One region of the Sphingobacterium sp. GW821-FHT03E03 genome, then DNA from elsewhere that is predicted to be linked to it. Evidence: riboswitches for the same ligand, from Rfam matches in the RefSeq annotation. Region 1 holds a riboswitch; each other region holds the start of a gene.

Region 1 (3,174 bases):
AGTTCGTATGCAGATAAAAGATCTAGCAGAAAATTCTTCGAAATAATTTAGTGGGGGAATTTTTGTTAGCACAGCCTCTTCTCCGGATAATACCATTTCTGGGGAAATGGAGGTTAAAAACTGTATGAAATCACTATGCAACAAATACATATTCACATTTATTACAGAATAAAAATGAACGCGGGACAGGAGCTCAATAAAAAATAGAAGATTCCTTATAGGGAATCTTCTATTGCGTTCCAGAGTTCAATGCGCTTTTGAAGCGCCTCTTTACTGACTATTTTCATTTCTTCCCACTTCTCATCATCCTCTTTGGCCAAATCGCTGATCATCTGCATTGCCAAAGGGCCATGCTCATCACCGTCCAAATCAATATGACGTTGGAAATAGTAGATAAAATTATCTAAGCTCGATTCAGGGAAGTTGGTTTTCAGCTCCTGCAAAATGGAGGTAAACATACCCGGGATAAGATCCTCACGACCAAATGTAAAGGCAGCAGCAATTTTATGTACCTCCCCTTCTTCGATCAATTCAAAAGTAAAATTCAGAAAATCCTTGATCCTTTTATCCAAGGTTGTCAATGCAATGGCATCAAAAATACTTTTGGATTTCTTGGCGCTCACGATAAACTTGTTAACCAGGTGCAGGTCTGCCCCCATTTCACTCATTGCGTCCAGATACATTTCAAAATGGCTCAAACGGCGACCATCGATATATTCGTCGGATTCTTCCGCTAATACAATTTCGTTAATCAGATAGCGTGTCGAAGGGTGCTCACTTGCAAACCAAGGTAAAGTTGTGCAGGTCAATTTAATCTGCAAAGCTTTTAATAAAGACATAAAATCCCATACAGCGTACGCATGCCCTTCAGTAAAAGAACGTAGATTCTTGATCGTTTTGATTTTAGGATACAAGGAGTGTTGCAATAATACCTCGCGTTCGGCAGCAATGTATTCGTTAATTTCCGCAATTCTATTCATGCCGCAAAAGTATTGTCTTATCTCTGTTTTTTAAAGTATTTTCGACGAGATTACAGTAACATGATAAATTATCGGTCAAGCTATCCACTTCATAACCAAACCACAGCCAAAAAACCAAACTCACTTTTGCCGGCCTTAGTCTTCTTATCCACGCCCAATTACCAAAAAAACAAAAATATTTTTAATATTAAAAAATAATCTACTATATTTGTAGAGTATTCAGAATTGCATGATGCAATACCAACCGAGTGTAGACACCGCGGTGGTAAATTAATACGGGTTTCGACCAAAATAAACGTTATACAACGGTTATTTTTCCCCAACAAGATCTGGATACAGTTTATGGTTTAATCCTTTAAATTTTTAAATTGTATGGCTACAACAACAAATCTTTACCAACACTTACTGGAAAAATTCAGCTACTATTCCACAGACGAACTAATACAGCTCAATAACGATACAATCTTGGGACAGGGTTGGGGCTCGGCCAAAGCGACCTTTCGGACAGCGCTGCTCAGTACTTTCTCCAAAAGAGGACTGGATCTATCCAACATCATTTCCAAGGAAGACGGTTTTACCTCAGTGAAGCATGTCCCTGTACGTTTGGAACACAATGTATTGATTCCATTGCAATCTTAAGACAGCAGTCATAGCACTTTCAGCGCAGAAGTACCGACTACCGTCTTGTCTTCTCTGTTTTTCATATTTACATGTAATTGTGTATAACACATGTGTATGCAATGAGATTTTTAAGACAAAAGGATCCCCGGCCTGCAAAAATTGCAGACTAGGGACCCTTTTATTTTTCTTTTGTATGATAGGCGACCCAGTTATGATCTATACATACCTGAAGTTGATGTGATTTGGGTGAATAAATCTGATAGTTCAGTATCTTACCATCTTTCCATTCCATGTCTATGGTATGATTTCCTTTGATGCGCATTCCCCTGACCTGACCTTCTTTTTTCCAGGCTTCAGGGGTCGCCGGTAGAAGATACACCGTATCCTGATGGGACTGCACCAGCATCTCGGCAATACCAGCTGCTCCACCAAAATTACCATCGATCTGAAATGGGGGGCCTGCTGTTAACAAATTGGCATAAACACCGCCCCCAGCACCATAATTAATATGTGTATCGACACGTGGTGTCATCAGCTGCCGAAATAATTTATAGGCCCGTTCGCCCTCATGCAATCTGGTCCAAAACAAGAGTTTATGGGAAATGGCCCAGCTCGGCCCATCATCTCCCCGTACATCTAGGCTTTTTTTAGCGGCTAGCTGCCAGTCTGGATGTTCATCATAACGGATCAAATAGCCTGGATACAAACCATACAAATGCGAGATATGCCGATGCTGCGGATCAACTTCTTCATAATCTTCGATCCATTCCATGATACGGCCATCTTTGGCTAGCTGCACTGCCGGTGCTAAGCGTTTCAATTGCGCTGAAACCTTCGTTAAAAAAGGATCCGATTGTTTGCCCAATAATCCCGCTGCATGAATGATATTTCCAAATAATTCACGTACGATCTGATTATCTATCGTTGGTCCCATCGTGACGTTTGCCTGGTGGCCATTAGGAAGCTTAAAGGAATTTTCGGGAGATACCGATGGCGAAGTCAACAGCCAACCTTTACCGGGGTATTCAGTCAAGGCGCTGGCGTAAAACTGTGCTGCCCCATAGAGAATCGGGTATATGCGTCGTAGATAATCTATATCTTCGGTATAGAGGTAATGTTCCCAAAGGTTATTGCAGAGCCAGCCCGAGCCCGCATTGGCAATTCCCCAGGAAGCAGACTCTCCGGGTTCGGTATAGCCCCATACATTGGTGATCACATGGGCTACCCAGCCCGGTGCATTATAGTATGCTTTCGCGGTCTTCGCCCCCGGGGCCATAAGGCCTTCCACAAGCCCCACCAAGGGTTCATTGAGCTCGCCCAAATTGGCCGCCCCGAGGTGCCAATGGTTCATTTGCACATTGATATCCAGGTGGTAGTCCCCATTCCAGGGTGTCTGAATCTGATTTGCCCATAGCCCTTGTAAATTCGGCGGCAGCAGACCTAAACGCGTACTGCTAATACTAAGGTAGCGACCATACTGATAAAATAAGGCTGCCAGCCCCGGATCCTGATCCGGTTCTTTACCAAAGGCCACCAAACGCTCATCGGTCGGTAAGTCATCTTTCGACTGCCC
Region 2 (3,174 bases), on a different contig from region 1:
GCGCATTGATCGGCATTCTGTTCCTAGACTTCAAATATACGTATTGGATTTTGCTGACCATCGCTATCGTAGCGAGACCGGCATTTTCGATGACCAAAACACGCAACATCGAACGGATTGTAGGTACATTTTCAGGTATTTTGATCGGCATCTTCTGTCTAGCATTCTTCCAAAGTCTCCCCTTATTACTGAGCCTATCGGCAATCGGTCTTTTTGGCTTCTTTCTATTCAACCGATCCAATTATATGGTCAGTGTTATTTTTATTACATTGGGCGTTGTCATTGCGCTAAACCTATTTGAAGGCAATATCGATCTTATTTTGGGCAGTCGTATGGCTTTTACATTGATAGGTGCATTTCTGACCATCGCAGGATACTTCTTGATTCCAGTACGCCAAAGCTCAAGCTTGGTCCATTTAGCAAAGGAGGTTGCAAGCTACAACCAACATTACTTCCAGATTATCAACCAACGGCTATCAGACAATCTACAGAGCTCCTTTGACATCCGGTTAGCACGTAAAAAGGCGCAAACAGCGATGGCACTATTTTCAGACTCCATCAACCAAATGAAGAAAGAACCTGAGCACAAATGGATAGATTGGTCCCATATCCACCATTTTCAAGCACTCTCCTATCGCGTCAATTCGCATCTAGTCGGACTTTCCATTTCCATCAGTAAAAAGAATCCGGAAGTCCTGCACAAAGACATCTATGTCAGAATAGATGAGTTAAAATCGTTATTGACAGATTTGGATCAAATAGCGGAACATATCTCACCTAGTAAAAAATAAGGTGAAATTCCGTCCTTAAAAAGTAAATAACCACGTGATTTTCAACTCAGCCTATATTTCTGTAGGTTATTGGGAACATGTATTTACAAAATAGTTTTAATTAAAAAATTGTTTTTCTTTTGCATTAATAGAAAAGAAGTTTATATTTGCAGTGTCTTCAGATGAAGATTTCTAATCAACACCTTCCTTAATCAGCAGGTCTTGATTTATAAAGAAGTGGCGAGAGACTGGCTCTATGACCCACTGGCAACCTTCAATTTGGTTGAAAAGGTGCCAAATCCTGTCCAAAGCAATATCGTTTTGGAGCATATAAATGAAATAAGACAATGATTATTACATTACACAAAACCATCAACAATTTAGGTTCATTTCAGACGAACCAACTAATAGGTAAAGGAGCAACACATAGCATTGCCATGTCTATGCGAATGCGCATGCATATGCACCTCCCAACTTGTTAAGCATCATTCTCCTTTTTCCCGGATAACGATATTAATAGACCTTTTCAGCAGGTGTGTATGCTTCCTTTTTTTCCTTGTTAACATTTTTTTGAACCCTTAAAATCTGATATATTATGTCTTCCAACAAAAATCTAAAATTCGAAACGCTACAAGTTCACGCTGGCCAAGTGGCAGATCCAACCACTGGATCCAGAGCGGTACCTATATACCAAACATCTTCATTTGTATTTGAGAATGCTGAACATGGAGCCAATCTATTTGCGCTGAAACAATTTGGCAATATCTATACACGGATAATGAATCCTACGACGGATGTTTTTGAACAACGTATTGCAGCGTTGGAAGGTGGGGTTGCGGCTTTAGCTGTTGCTTCGGGTCAAGCGGCACAATTTATCGCCTTAAACAATATTCTTGAAAAGGGAGATAACTTTGTGGCAGGTTCTAATTTATACGGTGGTACATTTAACCAGTTTAAAGTTGCTTTCAAACGCTTGGGTATCGAAGCTCGTTTTGCGACCGATGCCGAAGCAGACAAAATTGAAGCTCTTATTGACGATAAAACAAAAGCTATCTATGTGGAGACCATCGGAAATCCTAGTTTCAACATTCCTGACTTTGAAAAAATTGCTGCTGTTGCTAAAAAATATGATTTACCTTTAATTGTTGATAATACGTTTGGTGCCGGAGGTTATCTGTTCAAACCATTGGAATATGGTGCACATGTCGTCGTTGAATCTGCAACAAAATGGATCGGCGGTCATGGCACAAGTATCGGTGGTGTCATCGTTGATGGCGGGAATTACAATTGGGGCAATGGAAAATACCCACAATTTTCCGAACCATCCGAGGGCTATCACGGCTTGGTATTCTCTGAAGTATTCGGTGAAAAAGGGCCTTTTGGCAATATTCAATTTGCTATCCGCGCCCGTGTTGAAGGTCTACGTGATTTTGGTCCGGCACTTTCTCCATTCAATTCATTCTTATTGTTACAAGGACTTGAAACACTGTCATTGCGCGTCCAACGCCATGTGGACAACACCTTAGAGGTTGCCAAATGGCTTGAAGCCCATCCACAGGTAGAGAAGGTAAATTATCCAGGATTAAAAAGTTCACCGAGTTTTGCCAATGCGCAAAAATATCTTAAAAACGGTTATGGTGCTGTCCTTTCCTTCCAGTTGAAGGGTGATGCTGCTCAAAAAGCTAATGCTTTTATCGACAGCCTAGAGCTCATCAGCCATTTGGCCAATGTAGGCGACACAAAATCATTGATCATCCATCCTGCTGCAACAACACACCAACAGTTAAGTGATGAAGATCAGGCAAATGCGGGTGTATTTCCGGGGTTATTGCGCCTTTCTGTAGGGATCGAACATATTGATGATATCAAAGCCGATCTACAACAAGCATTCGATAAGATCAAATAATCAGGTACATCCATTAATTTAAACGTAATGAGCAGGCATATTTATCAACATCCCGAGCCCTTTGTATTTGAAAACGGGAAGGAACTTGTCGATTTACAGATTAGCTACGAGGTATTTGGTGAACTCAATGCTGATCGCAGCAACGTAATCTGGGTCTGTCATGCCCTGACGGCAAATGCGAATGTATTGGACTGGTGGCCGGGCCTATTTGGTGCTAACGATCTATTTAATCCGAATGATTACTACATCGTATGTGCCAATGTAATAGGATCCGCCTACGGTAGTAGCAATCCCCTATCCATCAACCCGGCAACAGGTCAGCCTTATTACCTATCCTTTCCGGAGTTTACGGTAAAAGATCTGGTCAATGCACATCAATTGCTCGCAGCTCATTTGGATATCAATAAACTTGAGGTTCTAATTGGCGGCTCGCTAGGTGGCCAACAGGCCCTAGAATGGGCCGCTTCCAACAGGATCGCAATCAATCAACTCATTGTT
Region 3 (3,174 bases), on a different contig from region 1:
GATAAAAATCAGCCAGCGGTCACTTCCATTCTGATCCGCACGCACTTCCCATTTAAAAATCGCCCAGAAAACCACGGCTGTACAAAGTGAAGACATCGCATACACTTCGGATTCTACGGCCGAATACCAGAAGGTATCACTGAAACTAAAGGCCATAGCCCCCACTGCACCCGCTCCAAAGATCTGTAAATAGTAAGAAAAAGCAGATTGCTGTGGCTTCTTTACAATCTTCCGAGCAATCGCTGTGATTGTCCAAAATAAAAATGTCACCGTCAGACCGCTACAGACTGCCGAACCAATATTCATCCAGTAGGCGACCTGCCCTGTATTACCGAAAGCCAGATTGGAAAAAACATTCTGAATAAGTAAAAATAGCGGAGCGCCAGGTTGATGTGCCACCTCAAGTTTATACGCACAGGCGATAAATTCACCACAATCCCACCAGCTCACGGTCTTTTCGACAGTAACAATGTAGACAAAAGTAGCAATGAGGCCACAGGCCAAACCAAATCGTGAGTTTAATTTATTATACATCATAAGGACAATTGGTGTATATCTTATTTTTTTAGTGCTTTAAATTAAATAGTTATCTCGATTTAAAAATGTTAATTAACACTATTTAACACTACCGTCTAACTAAAAATATTTTTTGAAAGAGGCCACTTCTATAGTGAAAAGAGAAATGCTGATTTTGAAAGCAGGGGTAATGGCATACTTCATCCCATAAGCTACATAGGCCATGGAGTAAATGCGATTCATTTCACAAGTCCAAAACGGTATATCCGCTATAGGTTCAATAAAAAAGCGAGGGAAAATCCCTCGCTTCTCTTATATTTTTTAGGCTAACTTCTCGACAATCTTTTTCGTTGGCCCAGGATTACTCATGGTATAAAAGTGCAATACTGGCGCACCAAATTTAATCAGTTCCTGACATTGCTGCACAAGCCATTCTTCGCCTACTTGCCTTACATCAGCATTAGTTTTACATGCTGCAACTGCATCACTCAATTCCTCAGGAATATCCAGGTGGAAAATTCTTGGCAAAGTAACCAATTGTTTTTTGGTCGTCAATGGTTTTAGGCCTGGAATGATAGGCACATGGATTCCATTGTCACGGCATTTGGTCACGAATTCCTTATACTTCTCCACGTTAAAGAACATTTGAGTTACAATAAACTCAGCACCCATATCCACTTTTTGCTTCAGATATTTAAAATCAGTATTGAAATTAGGGGATTCAAAGTGTTTCTCAGGGTATCCTGCGACACCAATACAAAAATCGGTTTTTTCAGATGTGATAATATCTTCGTGGAGGTACTTCCCTTTATTCATATCCGTTACCTGTTCCAATAGATCCGTTGCAAAAGCGTGTCCGCCTTCACTTGGAATAAAATCAGCATCTCCTTTACGTGCATCACCTCGTAATACCAATACGTTATCGATACCCAAGAAATTTAAGTCGATCAGAGCATTTTCAGTTTCCTCTTTGGTAAAGCCACCACATATCAGATGGGGTACTGCGTCCACTTTATACTTATTCATGATCGCAGCGCATATCGCCACTGTTCCTGGTCGCTTGCGATAAGATACACGTTCCAACAGCCCACTTGCATGTTCCTTATAGATATAATCTTCCCGATGATAGGTTACATCAATAAAGGGAGGTTTAAATTCCATCAGTTCATCCATTGTTTTAAAAATACTTTGGATGCCCTGTCCCTTTGCAGGAGGTAATAGCTCAAAAGAAAACAATGTTTTTCCTTTAGCATTCTGGATATGGTCGATAATCTTCATTAAAAAACTGTTTTAAGTTTGGGTTGGCTTACATCGAAACGCACAAGTCGAGGATATGTCTATCTGCATGTAACTTATCTTTCCCACATGGAGCAGGGTAGAATTTAGCACCTTGAACAATACAGGTTGCTAAGGCTTCACTGGGTCTAGTCCCTCGGCCTTTCTCTATAAGCGTTGCTAATATCGTCTTAAAAAACCAAACAACAAAAATATTTTTTCGAAAAGCTATAAATTATAGCAACAAAGCTGTCGTTTTCCCAGATTTTACCATGCAAATTATTTCAAAGTTGAAAGAGAATTACGTAGATTCTTTAAATAGAATGTGATTAGCAACAGACCTGAGACACTATATTTCTCCTTCTCTCCGTACTTAAATCCATCCATTAAATATTTATAGGCAACCAATGCATTCTCCTCGTTGTAAAATAGCTCTTTCCATGAAACAGGAACGTCTTCCCATTGTTTCAGTACAATGCCATTTTGCGCATAAGTAATTGGAGATTCAATCCCATCTATCTTATAATCACTATGGACGCCAGAATTTGAGATGTGCTGAAAGTATGCAATAGAATAATCTAAAAAGTTTAATGCCCGGGCCTTTACCTCTTGATCATTTTCAGCACTTGTCGGAATATTACGCCAAAGATTGACTACACTATCAAATTTACTAGGCTGCTCGCGAATGGGTGTTTTGTCCAATTCAAAATTGAGAAACAACCGTTCCGTATTTGGCAAATGGGCTGAATTGAATTGGGAGAAATCACCTTTCAATTGTACGAAATTCTTTTTTACTTGAATTATATCCAAAGAGAGGGTTCCCTTTTTATCATCCACCAATTCAATTTTATCCCCTTCAAATCGATATTTGCCATAGATTAAGATATCACCTATCGCGAGGACAAATTGTCCTTTATCCTGAAGGGAGAGAAAGGAACGATGATGAAGTGGATGATCACAATATGTATCAGGTTCAATATTTAGTGGATCCTTAGCTTTGGCCTCTAGGTAGCCGTCATTGGTATAACCACAGATAACTTGATAATTTCCGATCGGAAATTCTTTTTTCTTCCCAAAGAAAGCGCAAGAGGATAAGAATATCGTTGAAATAATTAGCAGTAATAGTTTCAAGACAGATCGTTTATAATGGTCAATATATTGATTATTCAGTACCAATTTAAACAAAATCCATCAGAGTAAGAGATCCCTGACTGTCCCAAGACAAAAATTTTGTCAGATGAAGCAAAATACGATTTAAAACCTCAACTTAATGAATCGAAAAAGGTCTAAATTCCTTTACGAACTTAGACCTTTTTCGATTCAAATTTATAGGAATCAAGACGGACCCTCCAAAGTAAATTCCGATTTGTAATCAAGGATTAA
Region 4 (3,174 bases), on a different contig from region 1:
GACCACAAACGTGTACAGAAATTGGCCAATATCATTTACGATGAGAATGTTCGCCTCGGAAATCATATTGAGCGGGTATTAGACTTAGCAAAACTGGAGAAAGAAACATTAAAACTTGATCGTGAAGATGTCCATATCAATGACCTTGTAGCCGCTGTCACAGACAGTATGCAGCTCCGGATGCAGAATATCGGCGGAAAATTCAGTATCGATCTCGCCGCGACAAAAGATATTGTTGTCGGAGATGAGCTGCATTTCTCCAATGTATTTTACAATCTAATGGACAATGCAATTAAGTACAGTAAAGGAGATCTACATGTAAATATCGGTTCTAAAAATATTGGCGATAACATTGTTATCACCATCGCAGACAACGGAATCGGCATGAGTAGGGATCACCTTCAAAAGATATTCGATCAATTTTATCGTATCCCCACCGGAAATGTCCACAACGTTAAAGGTTTTGGTCTGGGCTTAAGTTATGTTCAGGATATTTTGAGAAGACTCAATGGAAGAATCACCGTAAAAAGTGAGAAAGATAAGGGCACAACCTTTGAAGTAATTTTGCCCGTAAAAAAATAACACGTTCCTTTTTTGTATATTCAGGGAACATTAGTGAAAATTAATAGATTCATTATGCAAAAGATATTATTAGCAGAGGATGATCCCAATTTGGGGGATCTTTTAAAGGACTATCTCGAATTAAAGGGAAAATTTGACGTTACGCTCTGTATTGATGGAGACGAAGCCGTTTCCCAGTTCAAAAAAAATGATTATGATTTATGCATTTTCGATGTCATGATGCCTAAAAAAGACGGTTTTACCGTGGGCCGTGAGATCAGAAAAACAAATAGTACCGTACCGATTATCTTCGCCACTGCAAAAGGCATGATGGAGGACAAGACAGAAGCGTTTGAATTGGGTGGAGATGATTATATCACAAAACCTTTCCGTGTTGAGGAGTTACTTCTTCGGATTAATGCTTTATTGAAACGAAGTGTCAGAGATAAAGAGGATGAAGTAGTTGCAGATAAGTTTGAAATTGGAGATTACTTTTTCGACTATACAAGTCAGCAGATTTCTTACAAAGGTCAGATGCAAAAACTATCGACAAAAGAGGCTGAATTACTTCGCCTACTTTGTTTAAAAAAGAATGATGTTTTGACTAGGGAAGAAGCTTTATTAAAAATATGGCATGACGACAATTACTTCACAGGTAGAAGTATGGACGTATTCCTGAGCAAACTTCGTAAATACCTAAGAGAAGACAGCAAGGTTGAAATCGTCAATGTCCACGGAAAAGGTTACAAACTCCTGGTGAGTTAAAGGCATAGAGGGTGAGATACCAATGCGTGATTTCACCCTCCTTTCCAATGAAAAGAAAGAAATAAAACATTTCTATCCTTAGTAGAATATAAAAAATAGATGCACTTTTATAAAAAATTTGCATATCAAAAAGAAATGTTCTAACTTAGCATCGCTTATAGAGAAAGGCAGAGGGAATAGACCCGATGAAGCCTTAGCAACCTGTCCCTTGACAAGGTGCTAAATTCTACCCTACTTGATATGGGAATGATAAGCCGAAGTCACCAAATTCTAGTGTGTCCTTCTCTCTCTAGCAAGAAATATAGTTGAAAAGAAATATTAAAAACATTATTATGTTATTGACTAACAATTTAGGTTACCCTCGTGTGGGCGCGTTCCGCGAATTGAAAAAAGCCAATGAGGCCTATTGGGCTAAAAAATCTTCTGTTGAGGAATTATTGGACACAGCAAAAAAAATTCGTGAAGGCAATTGGAAAACACAAAAAGATGCTGGAATAGATTTGATCCCTTCCAACGACTTCTCTTTTTACGATCAAGTATTGGATTTAACCCTTACTGTTGGTGCAATTCCTGCTCGTTACCATTCTTTGTTGAATAAAGTAGACAACAACTACAGCTTAGACTTATATTTTGCAATGGCGCGCGGTTTCCAACAAAAGGGAATTGATGTGACTGCAATGGAAATGACCAAGTGGTTGGATACCAACTACCACTATATGGTTCCTGAATTCACAAAAGATCAAGAGTTCAAATTGACTTCTGAGAAATTCTTAAATGAATACAACGAAGCAAAATCATTGGGTATTGAGACAAAACCTGTTTTATTAGGCCCAATCACTTACCTTTTGATCGGTAAAGAAAAAGAAGCTGGTTTCGACCGTATCGACCTATTGGACAAATTAGTTCCTGTATATGAGCAAATCTTGTCTAAATTGGCGGAAGCTGGAGCACAATATGTTCAGATCGACGAGCCTTTCTTGGCTTTAGATTTAGATGCAAAAGTAAAAGCATTATACCAACCTACGTTTGAGAAATTGGCTGCTGCTGCCAAAAACATCAAATTGATCGCGACAACTTACTTCGAAGCTTTAAAAGACAACGAAGATATCGCGGTTAACTTACCTATCCATGCATTACACTTGGATTTAGTACGTGGAGAAAACCAATTGGATACAGTTTTAGCTAAAGTTCCAGCTTCATTGACATTATCATTAGGTATTGTTGAAGGCCGTAACATCTGGAAAAACGATTACGAAAAATCATTGGTTAAAATCAAACAAGCAGTTGATGCATTAGGCAAAGACCGCGTTTGGATTGCTCCTTCTTCCTCTTTATTGCACGTTCCTTTTGACTTAGATAATGAGCATAATGAGCAATCATTACCTGCTGAAGTTAAAAACTGGTTAGCATTCGCAAAACAAAAATTAGCAGAGGTAAAAGATCTAGCTATTTTAGCAGAAGGTGAAGTTGATGCAGAAACAACAAAACGTTTCGAAGCCAACAAAACTGCTGCAGAAAGCCGCCGTACTTCTCCGTTGATCCACAAACCGGAAGTTAAAACACGGACAAGCAACATTACTGATGATGATGCAAAACGTACATCAGTTTTTGCTGACCGTAAAGCGGCACAACAATCGAAATTCAACTTACCAGCATTCCCTACGACAACAATCGGTTCTTTCCCACAAACAAAAGATGTGCGTAAATGGAGAGCTGATCTGAAAAAGGGATCGATCACACAAGAAGAATACGATAAAGCGATTGCTGAAGAAACAGAAAATACAATCCGCCTTCAAGAGCAATTGGATATTGACGTATTGGTTCACGGTGAGTTCGAACGTAATGATA

The links. Region 1 has a riboswitch for S-adenosylmethionine ahead of AC07UV_RS10520 (5-oxoprolinase). Riboswitches for the same ligand answer to the same signal wherever they lie in the genome.
Region 2: another riboswitch for S-adenosylmethionine. It lies ahead of AC07UV_RS06690 (O-acetylhomoserine aminocarboxypropyltransferase/cysteine synthase family protein); the one in region 1 lies ahead of AC07UV_RS10520 (5-oxoprolinase).
Region 3: another riboswitch for S-adenosylmethionine. It lies ahead of AC07UV_RS17130 (methylenetetrahydrofolate reductase); the one in region 1 lies ahead of AC07UV_RS10520 (5-oxoprolinase).
Region 4: another riboswitch for S-adenosylmethionine. It lies ahead of metE (5-methyltetrahydropteroyltriglutamate--homocysteine S-methyltransferase); the one in region 1 lies ahead of AC07UV_RS10520 (5-oxoprolinase).

Annotation. Positions count from the first base shown of each region.
Region 1 covers NZ_JBWKUH010000007.1:20,911-24,084, reverse strand. Annotated here, with positions in the region: gene AC07UV_RS10525 (DUF3050 domain-containing protein) at 216-980, opposite strand; SAM-I-IV-variant riboswitch at 1,191-1,284, shown strand; gene AC07UV_RS10520 (5-oxoprolinase) at 1,353-1,619, shown strand; gene AC07UV_RS10515 (glycoside hydrolase family 95 protein) at 1,780-3,174, opposite strand, start outside.
Region 2 covers NZ_JBWKUH010000004.1:52,000-55,173, reverse strand. Annotated here, with positions in the region: gene AC07UV_RS06695 (FUSC family protein) at 1-791, shown strand, start outside; SAM riboswitch class I at 995-1,107, shown strand; gene AC07UV_RS06690 (O-acetylhomoserine aminocarboxypropyltransferase/cysteine synthase family protein) at 1,366-2,676, shown strand; gene AC07UV_RS06685 (homoserine O-acetyltransferase family protein) at 2,704-3,174, shown strand, end outside.
Region 3 covers NZ_JBWKUH010000016.1:47,998-51,171, reverse strand. Annotated here, with positions in the region: gene AC07UV_RS17135 (DUF2723 domain-containing protein) at 1-537, opposite strand, end outside; gene AC07UV_RS17130 (methylenetetrahydrofolate reductase) at 838-1,794, opposite strand; SAM riboswitch class I at 1,866-1,968, opposite strand; gene AC07UV_RS17125 (hypothetical protein) at 2,071-2,922, opposite strand.
Region 4 covers NZ_JBWKUH010000003.1:138,343-141,516, forward strand. Annotated here, with positions in the region: gene AC07UV_RS05635 (ATP-binding protein) at 1-582, shown strand, start outside; gene AC07UV_RS05640 (response regulator transcription factor) at 637-1,326, shown strand; SAM riboswitch class I at 1,479-1,582, shown strand; gene metE (5-methyltetrahydropteroyltriglutamate--homocysteine S-methyltransferase) at 1,659-3,174, shown strand, end outside.